3 regions of the Paenibacillus azoreducens genome follow, and region 1 is predicted to be linked to each of the others. Evidence: predicted binding sites of a transcription regulator. Region 1 holds the regulator's gene; each other region holds the start of a gene.
What was found. Region 1 encodes Rex, which represses fermentation and respiration genes when NADH is low (regulators of the CRP and FNR family bind a similar motif). Its sites were predicted from a motif close to TTGTGAAATATTTCACAA; they were not measured.
Positions count from the first base shown of each region.

Region 2: a site for Rex is predicted at 1,826-1,843, ahead of pflB (formate C-acetyltransferase). Genes of this name have one in related genera too.
Region 3: a site for Rex is predicted at 1,158-1,175, ahead of L6442_RS01380 (cytochrome ubiquinol oxidase subunit I). Genes of this name have one in related genera too.

Region 1 covers NZ_AP025343.1:2,763,376-2,766,583, forward strand. Annotated here, with positions in the region: gene dinG (ATP-dependent DNA helicase DinG) at 1-1,453, shown strand, start outside; gene L6442_RS11965 (redox-sensing transcriptional repressor Rex) at 1,715-2,371, shown strand; gene L6442_RS11970 (amidohydrolase) at 2,355-3,208, shown strand, end outside.
Region 2 covers NZ_AP025343.1:2,564,209-2,567,416, reverse strand. Annotated here, with positions in the region: gene pflB (formate C-acetyltransferase) at 1-1,727, opposite strand, end outside; gene adhE (bifunctional acetaldehyde-CoA/alcohol dehydrogenase) at 2,022-3,208, opposite strand, start outside.
Region 3 covers NZ_AP025343.1:292,030-295,237, forward strand. Annotated here, with positions in the region: gene L6442_RS01375 (hypothetical protein) at 323-805, shown strand; gene L6442_RS01380 (cytochrome ubiquinol oxidase subunit I) at 1,348-2,751, shown strand; gene cydB (cytochrome d ubiquinol oxidase subunit II) at 2,738-3,208, shown strand, end outside.

The DNA.
Region 1 (3,208 bases):
TCATTTGGAGGATGTTGCCGGTAAACATTTGGGACTTCATATGAAATACTTCAGTGTTGTCCATACGCTTACCCGGCTTTACAAGGATGGAAAGAACGGGCAGCTTTCTGCGCTGAGACAGCAGCTGCAGTCCTCCGGCCAAGAACGGGCCAGCGACTGGATTGCGGCAATCGATCGCATTAGCGAAGATTTGGTGGACGTGAAGGAAGATTGGGATAAGCTGAATGAACTTTTATTCGCTTTGCTTCCGGAGCGTAATGACGTTTCGCCAGGGGATGTAGGACAATACGTACTTCGCCTTCAACCTGCAAACAAACCGAAGGAATGGGATACGCTCAAAGCGCTCGAAAATCAGATTCATGTGAAAATCAGCGAAGCGGTGCGGCGCGGGGAGAAAATGCTGGCGGAATACAAAGAGGATGAAAGTGATTACAGCGCGGACAGCCTGATTACGGATTTAAGCGGCCTGTTCAAGGATTTGGCAGCGGCGCGCGACGACCTTCGCATCTTCATGAACTTGAATGACGAGACTGTCGTGTACTGGATGGAGGCAAGCAGCCATTTCCGGAGCAAATCGCTCCAGATGTATGCTGTACCGGTCGATGTCAGCAAACAGCTCAAGGAATTGTTTTTCGACAAGAAAAAAAGCATAGTTCTGACGTCTGCCACATTGTCTGTGGATAAATCTTTTCAGTACATGATTGATAACTTGGGGCTTCAAGAGGATCAGGAAAACGGAAGACTGGCTACCGTGATGCTTCCATCGCCATTCAATTACCGCGATCAGGCGCTCCTTGTGATCCCGCGCGATTTCCCAAGCGTTAAGGGGAGCGTAGGCGATGCGGTATTTGTAGATACTTTGGTGCAATCCCTTGCCGACGCCGCGCTGGCGACTCATGGACGAATGTTGGTGTTGTTTACTTCTTACAGGATGTTGCGTCAGGTGCACGAGCCTTTAAAAAATGCTTTGGCGAACAGTGACATTGCAGTGCTGGGCCAAGGCGTTGACAGCGGCAGCCGCACCAAGCTTATCCGCAGATTTCAAGACAGCAGCGCTTCGGTGCTGCTCGGAACGAGCAGTTTTTGGGAAGGGGTGGATATTCCCGGCGATGCTCTGACATGTCTGGCGATTGTAAGACTGCCGTTTCAGCCGCCAAACCATCCGCTCGTCGAAGCGAAAAGCGAGCTTCTGCAGCGTCAGAAAAAAAATCCGTTCATGAAGCTTTCCGTGCCGCAGGCAGTAATCCGCTTTAAACAAGGCTTTGGCCGACTCGTTCGCACGGCGAATGACCGCGGCATCGTCATTGTATACGATACGCGCGTTATCGAATCCTACTACGGGAAGTATTTTCTTTATTCCTTGCCTGGACCCAAAATGGAGCATATGAATACGGAAAAAATGGTTCCTCGTATATCCGAATGGCTTAAAAGTTCCGGAGTCCCCGCAAAGTAATCGAATAAGCTTCGAAGCCACACGTCACTCAGTACTTTTGCTCCGCAAAAGCGCCCCTCTTTGAGAGGCGTCGGACTTCTTTCCGATACTCTTTGTGAGGTTGTTTTAAGATAGTAGAAGTAAAACTCCGGGGGAAACGCATCCTAATATCGCAAGAAAAACATCCGCTAAAAGCGGTCTGTCTTCTTAGAAAGTACGACGATAGACGTTTTTCTAAGCATTGATAGATTAATTAAGCTGCTAAAAATAGGGGGAACAAGCATGAAATCGGAGAAAATATCCGAAGCAGTTGTTCGCAGATTGCCTGTATATTTAAGATATTTGAGCGACTTGCATAAACGGGAGGTCGCTACGGTTTCCTCCCAGGAACTTGGTCAGAGACTCGACCTCAATCCGGCGCAGATCCGTAAGGATCTGGCTTATTTCGGCGATTTTGGCCGGAAAGGCATCGGATATGATGTTTCGTATCTGATCGAAAAAATCCGCCACATCCTGAACCTGGATCAGCAGATCAACGCGGTGTTGGTCGGGGCAGGTAATTTGGGTCAAGCGCTTTCAAACTATAACTTTTACCTGAAGGAAAACATTAAAATTATTGCCGTATTTGATGAAAATCCGAAGAAGATCGGCAAACAAATCAATACGCTGACCGTTCAGCCGATGGAGGAGCTCCGCGAAACGATCAAAGCCCGCAATATCCGTATCGGGATCATTACGGTACCGGATGTCGAAGCGCAAAATGTGGCCGATATCCTGATCGAAGCCGGCATCGAAGCGATCCTGAACTTCGCGCCGGTCATCTTGAAAGCACCTGCGAACATTCGGATTCATCCGGCGGATTTCACTACGGATCTGCTCAGTTTGGCTTATTATTTGGATAACGGAAAGGACGATTCTGCTGATGACGGCGACAAATAGATGGATGATTAAAAACGGCAGCTTTGCGGTTGCGGATGGAGATAAGCCGGTTATTCAAGGCTGCATGGTCATTGAAGACGACCTTATCGTTTATGTGGGCGAGGAGACGCCTGAACTGGATGGCGATATACCCGTTATGGACGGGACCCATCTGTTTTTTATGCCGGGTATGATCAATACGCATGGGCATGCCGCAATGTCGCTGCTTCGCGGATATGGTGACGATCTGGCTTTGCAAATCTGGCTGCAGGAGAAAATGTGGCCGATGGAAGCCAAATTCACCTCATCGGACGTATATTGGGGCACCTCGCTGTCGGTGCTTGAAATGCTGAAAGGCGGCACGACAACCTTCCTGGATATGTACGACCATATGGATCAAGTAGCGAAGGTAACGGAAGAATCGGGAATCCGTGCATCCTTGATGCGCGGCGTTATCGGGCTCTGCCCGGAAGAGGTTCAGCGCCATAAGCTGAATGAAGCCATCCGATTTGCCCGCGACTGGCACGGTAAAGCAGGCGGACGGATTACGACGATGATTTCACCGCATGCGCCATATACTTGTCCTCCGGACTTTATTGAAAAATTCGTTCAGGCCGCTCATGACATGGATTTGCCGATGCATACCCATATGTCTGAAACCAAAGCCGAAGTCGAGCAAAATGTAACTGAATACGGTCTGCGTCCAGTTGCCCATCTGGAGAAACTCGGAGTGTTTTCCCGGCCATCGCTTGTTGCTCATGCCGTTCATTTGACGGATGAAGAAATCGAAATTTTGGCAAAAAACAAGGTAGCCGTATCCCATAACCCGGGCAGCAACCTGAAACTGGCAAGCGGCGT
Region 2 (3,208 bases), 200 kb from region 1:
GCAATGCTGTCTACACGATCGTCGTTATTGCCGTAGCAAGGATATTCGCCTTCAATTTCGAAATCAACGGCAATACCTTGCTCGTTGCGGATCGGTTTAACTTTGGCGTATTTGATCGCGCTCAGCGAGTCGGTTGCCACGGATAAACCGGCGATACCGCAAGCCATCGTACGGAGAATGTCACGGTCATGCAGTGCCATTTCGATTCTTTCGTAAGAATATTTATCATGCATGTAGTGAATGACATTGAGTGAATTCATATACAATTTAGCAAGCCATTCCATCATCGGTTTGAAACGTTTGATCACTTCGCCGTATTCAAGAACTTCCGATTTGATGGCAGGATATTCAGGACCGACTTGAGCGCCGGATTTTTCGTCGATGCCGCCATTGATCGCATACAGCAAGCATTTTGCCAGGTTGGCGCGGGCTCCGAAGAACTGCATTTGCTTACCGATCCGCATTGCGGATACGCAGCATGCGATACCGTAGTCATCGCCGTAAATCGGACGCATCAGATCATCGTTTTCATACTGGATCGAGCTGGTTTCGATGGAAACCTTCGCACAGAATTTTTTGAAGGCATCCGGAAGTTTTTCCGACCAGAGCACGGTCAAGTTTGGTTCTGGAGCTGGCCCCAGGTTGTACAGCGTATGCAGGAAACGGAAGCTGTTTTTCGTTACACGGGTTTGGCCGTTATTCGACATCCCGCCAATCGATTCCGTTACCCAAGTTGGGTCACCGCTGAAAAGTTCGTTATAGTCCGGCGTACGCAGGAATTTTACGATTCTGAGTTTCATGACAAAATGGTCGACAAGCTCTTGCGCTTGTTCTTCCGTCAGTTTTCCTTCGGCCAAATCGCGTTCAACATAAATATCAAGGAACGAGGATACGCGGCCAAGCGACATAGCTGCGCCATTTTGTTCTTTAATAGCTGCCAAATAGCCGAAATACAGCCATTGGAAAGCTTCTTTAGCGTTTTGCGCCGGTTTGGAGATGTCACAGCCGTGCATTTCGGCCATTTGTTTCAGTTCGCCGAGAGCGCGGATTTGCTCGGACAATTCCTCACGCAAACGGATGACATCTTCGTCGATTACATCCACTTCCAAATCGAGAAGTTCTTGTTTTTTCTGCTGAATGAGGAAGTCCACGCCATACAAAGCTACACGGCGGTAATCGCCAATGATCCGGCCGCGGCCGTAAGCATCCGGCAGACCGGTAATAATGCCTGCTTTGCGCGCTGCGCGCATGTCAGAAGTATATGCATCAAATACGCCTTGGTTATGCGTTTTGCGGATATCAGTAAATGTTTTGATCAATTCTTCGGGAAGCTCGAATCCGTAAGCTTTACAAGCATCAATCATCATCCGGATGCCGCCGAACGGCTGGATGGAACGCTTGAATGGAGCATCGGTTTGAACGCCGACGATTTGCTCTTTTTCTTTGTCCAAATAACCTGGTTTATGGGAAGTAATGGTTGAAGGTGTATTGACGTCAACATCCAGCACTCCGCCGGCTTCCCGCTCTTTCTTGGTGAGCTCGGATACGATTTTCCACAGCTCGGTTGTATTGTTCGTAGGACCGACAAGGAAATCCTCATTGCCAAGGTATGGATTGATGTTGTTTTCGATGAAATCATTTACGTTAACTTCTCTGGTCCATTTTCCTTGTTTGAAACCTCTCCAGCCTGATTGCATGTTTTGTACGTCTTTTTCTACCGCCGACATCTAAATCCCTCCATTATTTTTATGAACTAGAGACTATGAGTTGAAGGAAACCCCATTTCTCCTGAACCCGCAACCAATCTGCCATTAGGACTTAAGTATTGTGAGTTTTTTCACATAAAAGACATGATTTTAAGCTTCTCTATTGTGCTTTTATGCAAGATTTGCTTCTTGAATGCGGTGTTCTTAATACATTTTCAGTTTACTGGATTTTTCTGAAAACGGCTGTGACAAACATCACTTTTGGGGTGATATTTGTCACAGAGCCATTATTTTTTTATTTATTTTTTATCTAAATTATTCCTCGAAGCGGCCGTAGAATGCATTGCGATAAACATCGGCAAGCTCTGTGACCAAAGGCAGTTTAGGGTTAGCCGTCGTACATTGGTCTTCGAAAGCGCGGTCCGCCAGATAATCGACGCGTGCTTCGAATTCCTTCGCGTCAAAGCCCAGCTGCTGGAACGATTCCTCGATCCCGAGCGCTTTGTTCAGCTTGCGGATCGCATTGATCAGGCTGTTTACGCCTTCTTCCGTCGTACGTGCAGGCAGTCCCAGAATGCGGGCGATTTCCGCATACCGCTCATCCGCAACAAAATGCGAATATTTAGGGAACGAAGCGAACTTGGTCGGTTTCTTCGCATTATAGCGGATGACGTGCGGCATCAGGATCGCGTTGGTCCGGCCGTGTGCTGTATGGTATTCACCGCCCCATTTATGCGCCAAACTGTGGTTGATGCCCAGGAACGCATTGGCGAACGCCATACCGGCAAGCGTCGATGCATTATGCATTTTTTCGCGTGCGACCTTGTCGCCTGTGAGCGCCGATTTCTCGAGATACTGGAATACCAGCTGAATCGCTTTGATCGCAAGTCCGTCCGTGTAGTCGCTTGCCATGACCGATACGTATGCTTCGATGGCATGTGTAAGCACGTCCATACCTGTATCGGCTACCGCTGTTTTCGGCAGAGTGTATACGAATTCCGGATCCACGATCGCCACGTCCGGCGTCAGTTCATAATCCGCAAGCGGATATTTCGTATTGCCTTTTGTTTTGTCCGTAATAACCGCAAACGATGTTACTTCCGAACCTGTACCCGAAGTGGTAGGGATCGCAACGAATTTCGCCTTTTGTCCCAGCCGTGGATATTTGTAGATCCGTTTGCGGATATCCATGAATTTTTGTTTCAGGTTGTCAAAATCCGTATCCGGATATTCATAGAACAACCACATCGCTTTTGCGGCATCCATTGGCGATCCGCCGCCCAATGCGATAATGCAGTCCGGTTGGAACCGTTTCATCATCTCGGTGCCTCTTTCTACGGTCACAGTCGATGGATCGGGTTCCACTTCCGAGAAGATTTCAATGACAACCGGAGTTTGGCGCTGACGCAAATAATGCTCAAGCCGTTCCACATAACCCAGTTTCACCATCATCTCGTCCGTAATGATAGCTACACGGCTAATATCCGGCATTTTGGCCAAAT
Region 3 (3,208 bases), 2.5 Mb from region 1:
AGTTTTTTTGGGGGTCCCCGCAAAGTATTTGGAATAAGCATCGAAGTATAGGCTCCACTTTGTGGGGTTATTTTACGTATCAGATAGTATAAACTTCAAGAAAAAGCATCCTGGGACCGCACAGAAGGACATCCTTAAAACACGGTCTGTTCACCTATGGAATTTCACTGATAATTATGTTGAAAAGTACAAATGTCGATCATTATAGACTTTCACCCGGCGATCATATGATTTATAGTCGATTGCCTATATTTCTCACTTTGATTATGGTCCGAAGAAGTAGTACATTAATATATGAAATCATAAGGAGGTTTCTGAATTAATGTTCTATGAAGACAATGAGAATTTAACCATCATGACCTACACCTTGAATAGTGGCATTAAAGGAACTGTACCTTTATCGAATAAGCAAATTCAGGAATGGATCGAGTGCTATCGTACCGATGCAAAGTTCATCACAGCTATTGGCAAAGAGTTTTTTGGCCTCAATCCAGAGCTGGTTGCGGATTTCAAAGTGCATAACCGTTTCTCTAATTACGCCGAAGTGCTTAAGCCTGTGGGCAACCCTCCTGCCGAAGCAAACACCGATCAGCTGTCCAAGGCGTATGAAGAGAACCGCGTGTACTTTAAAGTCGACTGCAAATGCGGGACGACCTACACGACCTTTTCCCAATACTACACGACGAAATGGTATTGTTCCAAATGCAACGAGATCGTGTTTTTGGACAAGAAGAAGGGCAAAGTGCCTACGGAAAAAGGCGACGCCTGGTACATGACCAACAAGTATTATGTATCCAGGGACTAACAGGGATTTGCAAAAAGCATCAATTACAGGATGAAGATATAAAGGATCAGCAGAACTTGCTATTAGTGCGTGTTCAAAAAGGTCGGTTTTCAGCACAGATCAAAAACGGACTTTTTGAATGACCTCTATTAAGGGACTGATTTCGGCCGGGCTCCGGTTGGAAACAGTCCTTTTTATTTGGCGTATGCTGATATCGGCCGTCTCGGCGCTTTTTTGCTTATGTTCATTAAATACCGTTCACAAGAAGCGGATCGCAGCAAGCAGGCAATAGACGCCGGATACGGCCGAATGAATTGGATATGTATGTAAATTCATATGACCTGATTAAAGGGATGCCTAAAATTTTAATATTTTGTGACATAATTCACATTAGCTCATTTTCGGGCTTGAGAATGTGACATTTATCACATTGAAGCCTTCTTTTGTCTGCCAGAATACATGAAGGAAAGGATTTTGCAAAGGTTCAAGGATATAAAAACTTGTGTTAGCGAATCCGAAGTTAAGGGGTTTGGCAGAATAATTTTGAGAAAGAGGGAAGAGAAATGGATGTAGTTATGCTGTCTCGGATCCAATTCGCAGCGACAACGATTTTTCACTTTTTCTTCGTGCCGTTGTCCATTGGTCTTGCATTCCTGATTGCAATCATGGAAACGATGTACGTCGTTAAGGGCAAGGAAGAGTATAAAAACATGGCGAAGTTCTGGGGCAAGCTGTTCCTCATCAACTTTGCGATCGGCGTCGTAACCGGTATTCTTCAGGAATTCCAGTTCGGCATGAACTGGTCGGCATATTCGCGTTTTGTCGGCGACGTATTTGGAGCGCCGCTGGCGGTCGAGGCGCTGCTGGCGTTTTTCCTGGAATCGACATTTCTCGGTCTGTGGATTTTCGGATGGGAACGTCTTTCGAAAAAGGTTCACTTGCTTTGTATCTGGTTGGTCTCCATCGGAACGGTCTTTTCCGCGTTCTGGATTTTGGTGGCGAACTCCTTCATGCAGCGGCCTGTCGGTTTTACGATGAACAACGGCCGGGCCGAAATGAACGACTTTTTGGCGCTGATCACCAACGGTCAGTTGCTGCTTGAATTCCCGCATACGATTTTGGCGGCATTTATGACAGGCGCGTTCCTGGTTACAGGCGTGAGTGCGTATAAGCTGCTGAAAAAGCAAGATGTTCAATTCTTCAAAAAATCATTTATCATCGCGATTATCATCGGCATGGTGTCCTCGATTGGCGTTGCGCTCGTCGGTCACCAGCAGGCACAATATTTGGTGAAAACACAGCCTATGAAAATGGCTGCGACCGAAGCGCTGTGGGAAAACAGTGGCGATCCCGCAGCTTGGACGGTAACGGCATTCATCGACACCAAAAACCAAAAAAATACCGGGGAGTTCCAGATCCCTTATATGCTCAGCTTCCTTTCGTACAGTAAATTTTCCGGCGAAGTAAAAGGCATGAAAGAACTCCAAGCTCAATATGAACAAGAATACGGCCCCGGTAACTATATTCCGCCGGTTCGTACGACTTTCTGGAGCTTCCGGGTCATGGTAGCCAGCGGCTCCCTACTGATTCTGTTCAGCTTGTACGGTGTATATCTTGCAGCACGCAAAAAGCTGGAGAACCGCAACAAATGGTTTATGCGGCTGATGGTGTTTTCAATTGCACTGCCGGAGATCGCGAATGCTTCGGGCTGGATCATGACGGAAATCGGACGCCAACCATGGACGGTATTCGGACTGATGACAACAGCGGACGGAGTTTCGCCTAGCGTCACCGCAGGCCAAGTGTTGTTCTCGATTATCGCTTTTGTGAGCATTTATGCTATTCTGGCGGTAGTTATGGTTTATCTGTTCATCCGCGTGATCAAAAAAGGTCCGTTTGAGGTTGTGAAGGAAGAAGTATCTAGTGATCCATTTGATAAGGAGGGATACCGTCATGCTATCTCTTAATGAGCTTTGGTTTGTGCTCGTTGCCGTTTTGTTTGTCGGATTTTTCTTCCTGGAAGGATTCGATTTCGGCGTCGGGATGTCTACGGGTATCTTGGCGAAAACCGATATGGAGCGCCGGGTGCTGATTAACTCCATCGGTCCTTTCTGGGACGGAAACGAAGTTTGGCTGCTGACGGCCGGCGGCGCGATGTTCGCCGCTTTCCCGAACTGGTACGCGACGTTGTTCAGCGGTTTCTATACCCCGCTTGTTCTGCTGCTGCTTGCCTTGATCGGCCGAGGTGTTGCCTTTGAATATCGCGGCAAAGTCGAAAAAGAGGCCTGGAGAAAGACATGGGATGTCGTCATTTTCATCGGCAGTTTGATTCCGCCGCTTCTGCTCGGCGTTGTGTTTGCCGATTTGATTAAAGGTTTGCCGATTGACCAAGCGATGGAAATGAAAGCTTCGTTCTTCGGCGAT